Regions from separate parts of the Erwinia sp. E_sp_B01_1 genome, predicted to be linked through region 2. Evidence: predicted binding sites of a transcription regulator. Region 2 holds the regulator's gene; each other region holds the start of a gene.
What was found. The regulator PurR, encoded in region 2, represses purine synthesis genes. The targets are predictions, from matches to a motif close to CANGCAAACGTTTGCNTG.
Positions count from the first base shown of each region.

Region 1: purH (bifunctional phosphoribosylaminoimidazolecarboxamide formyltransferase/IMP cyclohydrolase) is a predicted target of PurR. The motif match lies at 1,726-1,743, and genes of this name have one in related genera.
Region 3: VRC33_RS17350 (nucleoside-specific channel-forming protein Tsx) is a predicted target of PurR. The motif match lies at 1,177-1,194, and genes of this name have one in related genera.
Region 4: purM (phosphoribosylformylglycinamidine cyclo-ligase) is a predicted target of PurR. The motif match lies at 1,275-1,292, and genes of this name have one in related genera.

Region 1 is NZ_CP142208.1:4,469,807-4,472,936, reverse strand. Features, by position in the region: gene purH (bifunctional phosphoribosylaminoimidazolecarboxamide formyltransferase/IMP cyclohydrolase) at 1-1,584, opposite strand, end outside; rRNA gene VRC33_RS20735 (16S ribosomal RNA) at 2,214-3,130, shown strand, end outside.
Region 2 is NZ_CP142208.1:2,048,835-2,051,964, reverse strand. Features, by position in the region: gene VRC33_RS09895 (C40 family peptidase) at 1-749, shown strand, start outside; gene VRC33_RS09890 (YnhF family membrane protein) at 789-878, opposite strand; gene purR (HTH-type transcriptional repressor PurR) at 1,162-2,187, shown strand; gene punR (DNA-binding transcriptional activator PunR) at 2,184-3,116, opposite strand.
Region 3 is NZ_CP142208.1:3,712,348-3,715,477, forward strand. Features, by position in the region: gene sorE (L-sorbose 1-phosphate reductase) at 1-1,027, shown strand, start outside; gene VRC33_RS17350 (nucleoside-specific channel-forming protein Tsx) at 1,471-2,337, shown strand; gene VRC33_RS17355 (hypothetical protein) at 2,426-2,845, opposite strand; gene mmuM (homocysteine S-methyltransferase) at 2,954-3,130, opposite strand, start outside.
Region 4 is NZ_CP142208.1:3,574,299-3,577,428, forward strand. Features, by position in the region: gene uraA (uracil permease) at 1-423, opposite strand, end outside; gene upp (uracil phosphoribosyltransferase) at 490-1,116, opposite strand; gene purM (phosphoribosylformylglycinamidine cyclo-ligase) at 1,356-2,396, shown strand; gene purN (phosphoribosylglycinamide formyltransferase) at 2,393-3,031, shown strand; gene pstB (phosphate ABC transporter ATP-binding protein PstB) at 3,103-3,130, opposite strand, start outside.

The DNA of each region.
Region 1 (3,130 bases), 2.4 Mb from region 2:
GCGGAAATGGCGCATGTCAGTGAAGATCATCGCAATGCCGTGTTCATCGGCGGCGGCAATCACTTCTTCATCACGAATAGAGCCGCCAGGCTGAATGACGCAGCTCACTCCGACTGCTGCAGCAGCATCAATACCGTCACGGAACGGGAAGAAGGCATCAGAAGCCATGGCGGAGCCTTTCACTTCCAGTCCTTCATCACCGGCTTTAATCCCGGCAATTTTTGCGGAGTAGACGCGGCTCATCTGGCCTGCACCTATGCCGATAGTCATATTCTCGCGGGCATAAACGATCGCATTGGATTTAACGAACTTAGCCACTTTCCAACAGAACAGCGCATCACGCAGTTCCTGTTCAGTAGGCTGGCGCTTGCTGACAACACGCAGCTGGCTTTCATCTACCATGCCAAGATCGCGGTCCTGCACCAGCAGGCCACCGTTGACGCGTTTGAAATCCAGGCCTTTCTGACGCTGCTGCCACTGACCACAGGTCAGCACGCGAACATTCTGTTTTGCAGCGGTAATCTTCAGCGCGGCTTCGCTGGCTGAAGGCGCGATAATCACTTCCACAAACTGGCGGCTGATGATGGCCTGCGCGGTGGCTTCGTCCAGTTCACGGTTGAAGGCGATGATGCCGCCAAAGGCCGAGGTTGGATCCGTTTTATAAGCACGCTCGTAAGCATCCAGAATTGAACCGCCTACGGCTACGCCACAAGGGTTAGCATGCTTGACGATCACACAGGCAGCCTCGGTGAACTCTTTCACGCACTCCAGCGCAGCATCCGTATCGGCGATGTTGTTGTAAGAGAGCGCCTTGCCCTGAACCTGCTGTGCAGTGGCAACAGAAGCTTCAGAGACATTCTCTTCTATATAGAAGGCAGCATCCTGATGGCTGTTTTCACCGTAGCGCATATCCTGCTTCTTAATGAAGTTCAGGTTCAACGTGCGAGGGAAGCGACCGGAAGGTTGTGTGGTTTCGCCGTGATAGGCTGGAACCAGACTGCCGAAGTAGTTGGCAATCATGCTGTCGTAAGCGGCCGTGTGTTCGAAAGCTTTAATAGCCAGGTCGAAACGGGTCTCCAGCGTCAGCGAGTTTTCGTTGGCATCCAGCTCAGCGATGATCGCCTGGTAATCACTGCTCTTGACTACGATAGCGACGTCTTTGTGGTTCTTGGCCGCTGAGCGCACCATGGTCGGTCCGCCGATATCAATATTCTCAACGGCATCTTCCAGAGAGCAACCTTCACGGGCAACCGTTTCAGCAAACGGATAAAGGTTAACGACCACCATGTCGATAGGGGAGATGCTGTGCTCCTGCATGATGGCATCGTCCTGACCACGGCGTCCTAAAATGCCGCCGTGCACTTTCGGGTGCAGAGTTTTGACGCGTCCATCCATCATTTCCGGGAAACCGGTGTAGTCAGAGACTTCGGTAACAGGAAGGCCAGCTTTCGCCAGCAGGCTTGCCGTGCCACCCGTAGAGAGCAGTTCGACACCGCGCTGAGAGAGCGCCTGAGCAAATTCGAGGATGCCAGCTTTGTCAGACACGCTGAGAAGAGCGCGGCGTACAGGACGAGGTTGTTGCATGAGGAGTATCCCTTGGCTTTGGTTCGCATAGATAAGATCGTTACCTCAAGCTTAGCCATTTTCTTTCTCTATATAGAAGAAGAATGGATTCGGCCTCAGGTAACGCCCTTAACAGAGGCAAATATTTTGCGGGGGCATTGTAGCGAAAACGTTTGCGTGGCGCTTGTCTAATTTAACGGAGGGGGTAATTTGTGGATAACGTTGTTGATAACTGCGTATAAACAGCCCTTTTGCTGGGGATTGCAGCGAACGCGCTATTTATCGCAATTTAGGGGTTGTCAGGGCTTCAGAACTCCCTATAATGCGCATCCATCAACACGGAACAACGGCTTAACAGTCACCGGGTTGAGAGGTTCAGGAAGCTGAACCGCCGGAGAAAAACTTCTGAAAAAGACGTTGACTCTGAAGGAGGATAGCGTAGTATACGCCACCTCGCAGTAAGTCGCCAAGGCGCTTACCGCACCGCTCTTTAACAATTTATCAGACAATCTGTGTGGGCACTCGCAGGATTGATATCAGCGTCTTTGGACGCAAAAAAATATCAAGCCTTAAGAGTGAACACATAATGAAATTCATTATGACGTTTTACACTTGAGCATCGCTGCACTTGTTGCAGCAAATCGAACTTTTAATTGAAGAGTTTGATCATGGCTCAGATTGAACGCTGGCGGCAGGCCTAACACATGCAAGTCGAACGGTAGCACAGAGAGCTTGCTCTTGGGTGACGAGTGGCGGACGGGTGAGTAATGTCTGGGAAACTGCCTGATGGAGGGGGATAACTACTGGAAACGGTAGCTAATACCGCATAACGTCTTCGGACCAAAGTGGGGGACCTTCGGGCCTCACGCCATCGGATGTGCCCAGATGGGATTAGCTAGTAGGTGGGGTAATGGCTCACCTAGGCGACGATCCCTAGCTGGTCTGAGAGGATGACCAGCCACACTGGAACTGAGACACGGTCCAGACTCCTACGGGAGGCAGCAGTGGGGAATATTGCACAATGGGCGCAAGCCTGATGCAGCCATGCCGCGTGTATGAAGAAGGCCTTCGGGTTGTAAAGTACTTTCAGCGGGGAGGAAGGCGATAAGGTTAATAACCTTGTCGATTGACGTTACCCGCAAAAGAAGCACCGGCTAACTCCGTGCCAGCAGCCGCGGTAATACGGAGGGTGCAAGCGTTAATCGGAATTACTGGGCGTAAAGCGCACGCAGGCGGTCTGTCAAGTCAGATGTGAAATCCCCGGGCTTAACCTGGGAACTGCATTTGAAACTGGCAGGCTAGAGTCTTGTAGAGGGGGGTAGAATTCCAGGTGTAGCGGTGAAATGCGTAGAGATCTGGAGGAATACCGGTGGCGAAGGCGGCCCCCTGGACAAAGACTGACGCTCAGGTGCGAAAGCGTGGGGAGCAAACAGGATTAGATACCCTGGTAGTCCACGCCGTAAACGATGTCGACTTGGAGGTTGTGCCCTTGAGGCGTGGCTTCCGGAGCTAACGCGTTAAGTCGACCGCCTGGGGAGTACGGCCGCAAGGTTAAAACTCAAATGAA
Region 2 (3,130 bases):
ATGCGCCTGTTAATGCAAATCACCATAAAGCAGATGCCGCCACCCCTGCCCGCGAAGATGAGCGACGTAAACGCCGGACGGTAAAAACCAGCGCTACCAAAAAAGTTAAAGAGTCCACCAGCAAGAAACCCCGCGACGTTACCGCTAATAAGCCCCGGCTTAAAAAGAAAGCCCCTCAGCAGACAACTACCCTCACCGCCGGCAAATATAAAAAGAAAACTGCGCTGCACGATGAGAAAAAACGCTACGGGCGTCGTGGCAAAATAATTAAAAAATCTGAAGAGCTGACCGCAGGCTCGCTTTCTGCCCCGCTTAAATTGAGCAAAGCTCACCGTGCCCGCTACCAGAAAGCACGCGAAACGGCGATGACCAAGCTGATGGGCCAGTTGGGTAAACCTTATCAGTGGGGTGGGACTTCACCTAAAACCGGTTTTGATTGCAGTGGGCTGGTCTGGTATGCCTATAAAGATTTAGTGAAGTTTAAAATCCCGCGAACGGCGAACGAGATGTATCACCTGCGTGATGCCGCTAACATCAAACGGGATGAACTGGAAAAAGGCGATCTGGTCTTCTTCCGCATCAATGGCCGGGGCACGGCAGATCATGTTGGTGTCTATCTGGGCGGTGGGAAGTTTATCCAGTCTCCGCGTACGGGCAAAGATATTCAGGTCAGCGCGCTGGGCGAAGATTACTGGCAGCGTCACTACATTGGTGCCCGCCGGGTGATGACGCCAAAAACGATTCGTTAAGCGCTGAAAACAAGGGCCGGGCAATCGGCCCCTGAAGGTTTAATGCATAACGGCGGTAAAGCTGAAAGCAATAATGACCAGCAGTGCTCCCAGCGTGGTCATTAACGATAACTTCAGATCGGTGTCCATATGTGCTCCTGAATAACCCTACAATTAATGGTGTCATTGATTTTCCCATACTTGTCAGTAAAAATCTCGTTTTCTCTGCTCAGCCTTGTTAGAATCCTTTTTTTGTTGCGCAACGGCCCGCGCCTTGTGGCGTTCCGCGGTCGGCAGGCAATCCCCTTTCCTTTCTGACGTCTCCGTAAGCATCAAAAAAACGTCGTATGACGTCAGATTTTCATCCTTACCAGGCAAACGATTAACAACAGACTTATCATCAAGTTAAGATAAGCGCAGGAGTAGCTATTTCATGGCAACGATAAAAGATGTGGCCAGACAGGCAGGCGTGTCTACCACCACCGTATCGCATGTTATTAACAAGACGCGTTTCGTCGCAGAAGAGACACGTGAAGCAGTATGGGCCGCAATCAAGGCGCTTCACTATTCACCCAGCGCCGTGGCCCGCAGTCTCAAAGTGAATCACACTAAAACTATCGGGCTGCTGGCAACGTCCAGCGAAGCGCCCTATTTTGCTGAAATTATTGAAGCCATAGAGAATCGTTGTTTTGCCAAAGGCTATACGTTGATCCTGGGCAATGCGCATAACGAACTGCAAAAGCAGCAGGCCTATCTCTCCATGATGGCGCAGAAGCGTGTGGATGGCCTGCTGGTGATGTGTTCCGAATATCCTGAACCTCTGATCAGGATGCTGGAAGAGCATCGCAATATACCGATGGTCGTCATGGACTGGGGTGAATCCCGTGGCGACTTCACCGATACCGTTCTGGATAACGCTTTTCAGGGTGGCTATCTGGCCGGGCGTTACCTGATTGACCGCGGGCACCGTGATATTGGCGTGATCCCTGGCCAGTTGGAACGCAATACGGGCGGGGGTCGCCATGCTGGTTTTCTGAAGGCTTTGTCAGAAGCAGGCATAACTTTGCGCCCGGAGTGGCTGGTTCAGGGAGATTTTGAACCTGAGTCCGGTTATCAGGCCATGCAGAAAATTTTATCGCAGAAGCAGCGCCCCACGGCAGTATTTTGTGGTGGCGACGTCATGGCAATGGGCGCGATTTGTGCTGCAGATGAGCTGGGCTTACGCGTGCCCCAGGACATTTCCGTGATCGGTTATGACAATGTGCGCAACGCCCGCTATTTCACACCGGCATTGACCACCGTCCATCAGCCTAAAGAACGCCTGGGCGAAACGGCTTTTGATATGTTGCTGGACCGTATCACCAGCAAGCGCGAAGATCCGCAGACCATAGAGGTTCATCCATCATTGATTGAACGCCGTTCAGTAGCAGATGGCCCCTTCCTGGACTATCGACGCTAACCGACGCTGTCGCCTGCTGAATTATCCTCGCGCAGCCATTCACTGTTTAAGGTGTCGCTTTCACCCAGGTAGTCCAGCAGCCAGCTCAATGCGGGCGAGGCCTGTTGTTCAGACCAGCTTACGCAACAGGGACTGTCGGGAAACGCCGTCTCAAGCGTTAACTCATGCAGCGCGCCGCTTTGTAACAGGGGGCGTGCGAAATGACCCGGGACCATCCCCACGCAAAGCCCGGCCAGCAGGCAGTCGAAGCCGCTTTCCCATTCCGGCACCACCAGACGACGCTGATTATCCAGCGTCCAGGTGGTTCTTTTAGGTAAGGCACGGGAGGTGTCCTCAATCACCAGCGAGGGCCATTCCCGGATAGCTTCCTCACTGACCTCACCCGTTAATGCAGCCAGCGGGTGCCCGGCCCCCACCACGCAACGCCAGTTCAACGCGCCCATATTGCGAAAGGCAAAACGTCCACCCACCGGAATAGCCTGAGTGGCACCAATAGCGACATCCACACGGCCATCTGCCAGCGCATCCCAGACACCATTAAACACCTCCGCAGAAAGATGCAGCTCCATGTCCGGAAAATGGCGGTAAAAATCGACCACTAACTGCCGTGTGCGCCGGGGCTTAACTATGCGATCCACGGCGATATTTATCTGCCCCCGCCAGCCGTTGGCGACCTGCTGACACTGACGGCGGGTGGCGAGCATTTTTTTGATAACACTTCGCCCCTCCTGGATGAACACCGCGCCGGCTGCGGTTAATACCACATCCCGGTGACGGCGCTCAAACAGCGGAACGGCCAGCCACTCTTCCAGTTGCCGGACGGTATAACTGATGGCTGAAGGCACGCGATGCAGCTCAGCTGCTGCTGCGGTGAAACTGCCGCTACGCGCCACTGCATCAACCACTTCAAGAGAATGTTCTGACCACATAATCTGCCTGCAAT
Region 3 (3,130 bases), 1.7 Mb from region 2:
CCATGAATTCTGCGGAGATATTCTTGCCGTTGGAAAAAAATGGCAGCATCAGTTTCAGGCCGGGCAACGCTATGTGATTCAGGCCAATCTGCAACTGCCGGATCGCCCTGACTGCCCCGGTTACTCTTTCCCCTGGATCGGCGGTGAAGCCACGCATATTGTCATTCCCAATGAGGTGATGGAGCAGAATTGCCTGCTGGCTTATAAGGGTGAGACCTATTTTGAAGGCTCGCTGGTTGAACCGCTTTCCTGCGTGATTGGCGCTTTTAATGCGAATTACCATCTTCAGGAGGGTAGCTATAACCACAAAATGGGGATCCGCCCACAGGGACGCACCCTGATCCTTGGCGGGACTGGTCCAATGGGATTACTGGCGACAGATTACGCCCTTCATGGTCCCGTCAATCCCGCCCTGCTGGTTGTCACCGATAACCATGACGAAAAGCTCAATTACGCGCGTCTGCACTATCCTTCCGGGCCTCAGACGAAGATTCATTACCTGAACAAACTGGAGGCCTCTGATGAAAATCTGATGGCATTGAGCGATGGTGAAGGCTATGACGATATTTTTGTGTTTGTTCCGAATGAAGCGCTGGTGACCCAGGCTTCCTCGCTGCTTGCCCCGGATGGCTGTGTCAATTTCTTTGCCGGCCCCCAGAACAGGCAGTTCAGCGCGCCCATCAATTTCTATGACGTGCATTACTCTTTCACCCACTATGTTGGCACTTCTGGTGGCAATACAGAGGATATGCTCAACGCCGTGAAGCTGATTGAGGAGAAAAAAGTTCAGGCTGCAAAGGTAGTGACGCATATTCTCGGGCTGAACGCAGCAGGTGAAGCCACCCTTGATCTTCCGGCCATCGTAGGCGGTAAAAAACTGGTTTACACCGGTAAAAATCTGCCGCTGACTTCGTTGAAAAAAATTGAAAATCCTGAACTGCGCGCCATCCTGGACCGCCATCAGGGATTATGGTCAGCCGAGGCCGAGCAATATTTGTTAAAGCATGCTGAGGCTATCGACGCCTGATGTAACCCGCTTTTAACCGGGACGCTTATAAAATCGGCCCCTGTCAGGGGGCCTGAATCATAAGTTTCCCTTATCACACTCACCCCCAACCGGAAGACATAATCATGGCCAGATGGAGGGGACTGTCATGCCATCAGGCTTTAAATCGCGAGGCAAACGATTACTCCCCCAATAATGTCCATTGCAGCCTGCCTGCCGGTCAAAAACCCTGCACTGGAATTATTTTGTGATGCACATCACACTTTAATTAAAGTGAAATGAAACAGAGTTTGACAAGTGTGAGCAATCTCTATTTCCTTAAGCCCGGATAGCGGCACACTGCCGCAGCATTCAATACGGGTGTTTTTTGCTGTGAATACAGCCACCCTTCTCCTGGCTGTCGACGACTTAACAAGACCATCGCAGTGGCTGCAGAAAATGGTCATTAAGCATGTGGTAATATAATGAAATATAAAATTCTGATGGCTGGCGCACTTGCGGCGCTCTCTTATAGTGTCTCTTCAACGGCGGCTACTGATGCACCGGAATACGTTTCCGACTGGTGGCACCAGAGCGTTAACGTGGTGGGCAGCACCCACACCCGTTTCGGACCTCAGTTCAATAATGACGTCTATCTCGAATACGAAGCCTTTGCTAAAAAAGACTGGTTCGATTTCTACGGCTACCTGGATGCCACCAACTTCTTTGGCGTGGGCAACTCCAACGCCAACGGTATTTTCGATCACGGCTCCCCGCTGTTTATGGAGATCGAACCCCGCTTCTCCATCGACAAGCTGACCAATACCGATTTGAGCTTTGGTCCGTTCAAAGAGTGGTACTTCGCGAACAACTATATCTACGATATGGGTCACAACAGTGATAACCGTCAGAACACCTGGTATATGGGTCTGGGCACCGATATCGATACGCATTCTGATATCGGACTCTCGCTGAACGTTTATGCCAAATACCAGTGGGAAAACTACGGCGCAGCCAATGAAAACAGCTGGGATGGTTACCGCTTCAAGGTGAAATACTTCGTGCCTATTACCACCCTGTGGGGCGGTAATCTGGGCTATGTTGGTTTCACTAACTTTGACTGGGGTTCCGACCTGCGTGATAAGTCTGATGCATCCCGTACCAGCAACTCTATCGCCTCCAGCCATATCCTCTCTCTGGGCTATGATCACTGGCACTACTCGGTTGTGGCGCGTTATTTCCACAACGGCGGACAGTGGGCCGATGGCCAGGAGCTGAACTTTGGTAACGGTCCGTTTGAAGTGAAATCGACCGGCTGGGGTTACTACCTGGTGGTGGGTTACAACTTCTGATGCGTTGAACGCGCTCTCTCAACGCCAGCGCCTTAAACAGCGCTGGCGTTGTTGTTTCTGCCCCTGAATCGCAGCGTCCGGGACTATATTACCCGCGCGCGCCTACCGGATTCATGATGGTATGCACTCTTTCCGGCTCGATGTTATACATCCCACCGTTGAAAGGATCGACAAGCAGCCAGCCAGGGAAGCCGCCCAGTGGAATATTCCCCAGGATGTACCAGAGGTTTGGCCTCTCTTCCAGCGGAATGGTCTGCGGCACGTAGCCTGCCCGCTCCAGCATCAGTCGGTACTTTTTCTTACCGAAATAGCTGCCATCCGATTTCAGCAGAGAAACCGTTTGCGGCGTCACGCCTTCTGCCACTGCCCGCCCTGTTTCATCCTGCACCACAAATTTGACGCCCTGAGGCCAGGTCTGAATTGAGACGTCCTGGGCTTTGTCACCCACGATTGTGGCACAGCCACTCAGTAACCACGCTGCAGTCAGCGCCAGTAAAAGCCTTGTCATAAATGTTCCTGCCAGAGTAAATATTCAGAATAGTCTAAGCGGAGTCTGCCGGGTTTTCATTAATAACGCCCGGCGAATACGGGCGTAATAAGGGAAATTTTCAGGGGGTTATCTTGAATGCCGTTTTGCGATGGCTGAGATATCTGCAGGCGTGGTCCGGCAGCAGCCTCCAATCAGTTTTGCTCCGGCAGCCTGCCAGGCGGAGAGATTGTCGGTTAGCGTGCAGCCAGAGGCATCACTGTGCCAGGTTTTGCTGGTGGCGTCGTACTGCTCGCCTGAGTTTGG
Region 4 (3,130 bases), 1.5 Mb from region 2:
CGCCGCCACGCCAGCCAGCTCCAGACCAATGACCGCAACTATCGCCCCCATTGCCGCCGGAGGAAACATCACATCCAGCCAGCCGGTTCCGGCTTTTTTGACGATCAACGCCACCAGACAAAACAGCACGCCGCACAAAATAAATCCGCCCAGCGCCACTTCATACCCCAGCGGCAGCAGCAGCAGCACCGGTGAGATAAACGCAAAGCTCGATCCCAGATAAGCCGGGATTTTTCCCTTACAGATAAAGAGATAGAGCAAGGTACCCAGACCGTTAAACAGCAGCACGGTGGCCGGATTGATATGGAACAGGATCGGTACCAGTACCGTGGCGCCAAACATCGCGAACAGGTGCTGGAAGCTGAGGGGAATGGTTTGCAGCAGCGGTGGCCGCTCGCTGACGCCAATTGCACGACGAGTCATAGTGATACCCTTTGTTTTACCCAATAAAAAGCCGACTCTGCGGTCGGCTTGGAAATTATCTTTTAGCTATTTGGTACCAAAAATCTTATCGCCTGCGTCGCCCAGGCCTGGAATGATATAGCCCTTCTCGTTCAGTCCCTGATCCACTGACGCGGTATACAGCTCAACATCCGGGTGTGCTTTCTCCAGCGCCGCGAGGCCTTCTGGGGCGGCAACCAGCACCAGCACTTTGATACTGGTGCAGCCCGCTTTTTTCAGCAGGTCGATGGTGGCGATCATGGAACCGCCGGTTGCCAGCATCGGGTCAACAACCAGTGCCATACGCTCTTCAATGTTGGAGACCAGCTTCTGGAAATAAGGCACCGGCTCCAGCGTTTCTTCATCGCGGTAGACGCCCACAACGCTGATACGGGCGCTGGGAACATGTTCAAGCACCCCTTCCATCATGCCAAGACCTGCACGCAGGATCGGCACCACGGTAATTTTTTTGCCTTTGATTTGCTCGATCTCAACCGGGCCATTCCAGCCTTCGATAGTGACCGTTTCGGTGGCTAAATCAGAGGTGGCTTCATAAGTCAGCAGACTTCCCACTTCTGAGGCGAGTTCACGAAAACGTTTGGTGCTTACGTCATGTTCACGCATCAGACCCAGTTTATGTTTGACCAGCGGGTGTTTGACTTCCACGATCTTCATTGTTGTACTCCCGGAGTGTTAAGCTGCAAAAAAAATCGCGAGATTATAGCGCCATTTACGCGCTGCGCCATATGACTTAATGCAACTTCTGCCAATTCCTTCGCGCTCTGTTAAGAATTGGCTAAAATTCAGATATCCGCAACGCGTCGAAGATGGCACTCGCAAACGTTTGCCTGCGCTGTTAGAATTGCCGCGCTTTATTTTCCAACCACCAACCGCAAACCGCGTGGGGATTCGCAGTGACCGACAAAACCTCTCTCAGCTATAAAGACGCCGGCGTAGATATCGATGCTGGTAATGCTTTAGTCGATCGTATTAAAGGCGTAGTGAAAAAGACCCGTCGCCCGGAAGTCATGGGTGGGCTGGGCGGTTTCGGTGCCCTTTGTGCACTGCCGCAAAAATACCGCGAACCGATTCTGGTTTCCGGCACTGACGGCGTCGGCACCAAGCTGCGTCTGGCGATGGACCTTAAACGCCACGATTCCATCGGAATCGATCTGGTCGCGATGTGCGTGAATGATTTGGTGGTTTCGGGAGCCGAACCCCTGTTCTTCCTGGATTACTATGCCACCGGCAAACTGGATGTGGAGATCGCAGCCAGTGTGATCACCGGGATTGCTGAAGGCTGTTCACAGTCAGGCTGTGCATTGGTAGGCGGCGAGACCGCTGAAATGCCGGGCATGTATCATGGCGAAGATTACGACGTGGCTGGCTTCTGTGTCGGCGTGGTCGAAAAATCAGAAATTATCGACGGCAGCAAAGTTCAGGACGGCGACGTGCTGATTGCTCTCGGTTCCAGCGGCCCGCACTCCAACGGCTATTCGCTGGTGCGTAAGATTCTGGAACACAGCAACACCGATCCGGAAACCACTCAGCTGGAAGGCAAGCCTCTGGCCGATCATCTGCTGGCCCCAACCCGCATCTACGTGAAGAACATCCTGAGCCTGATTGAACAGGTTGATGTTCATGCTGTTGCTCACCTGACCGGCGGCGGCTTCTGGGAAAATATCCCACGCGTGCTGCCTGACAACACCCAGGCGGTGATTGATGAGTCAAGCTGGCAGTGGCCTGCTGTGTTTGGCTGGATGCAGGAAGCGGGCAACGTGAGCCGCTTTGAGATGTACCGCACCTTTAACTGTGGCGTAGGCATGTTGATTGCCCTGAGCGCAGAAGAAGCGGACAAAGCGGTGCAGTTGATGACCGATGCGGGCGAGAAAGCCTGGAAAATCGGGGTGATCAAGGCTTCCGATTCTGAAGAACGTGTGGTCATTAACGCATGAAACGGCTAGTCGTGCTGGTATCCGGCCAGGGGAGCAATCTTCAGGCAATCCTGGATGGCTGTCAGCAGGGCCAGATCCACGGCAGCGTGGCTGCCGTGTTCAGCAACAAATCGGAAGCTTACGGTCTGACGCGAGCGCGTGAGGCCGGGGTGCCTGCCCATGCGCTGGCGGCCTCTCAGTTTGCCGATCGTGAGGCGTTTGATAATCAGCTGATGCTGGAAATCGACGCTTATGCACCCGATCTGGTAGTGCTGGCCGGTTATATGCGCATTCTCAGTCCGCAGTTTGTTCAGCACTATGCCGGACGAATGCTGAATATCCACCCCTCCCTGCTGCCTAAATATCCCGGATTGCATACGCATCGCCAGGCCATTGAGAACGGTGATGAAGAGCACGGAACATCGGTGCATTTTGTCACTGAACAGTTGGATGGCGGCCCGGTGATCCTTCAGGCGAAGGTGCCGGTTTTTGCTGGCGATACTGAGGATGAGGTAAATGCACGCGTTCAGCATCAGGAACACGCCATTTATCCGTTGGTGGTGAGCTGGTTTGTTGAGGGTCGTCTGGAGATGAAGGATGACGCAGCCTGGCTGGATGGCGAGAAGTTACCGCTGGAAGGTCACGCGTTCGACTGACCGGACAGGTGCGCGAAGCTGAATATCAAAAGGGGCGAAAGCCCCTTTTTGCCGGGCAGAATTCAGAAAACTCAGCCGTAGCGCCCGGTAATATAATCC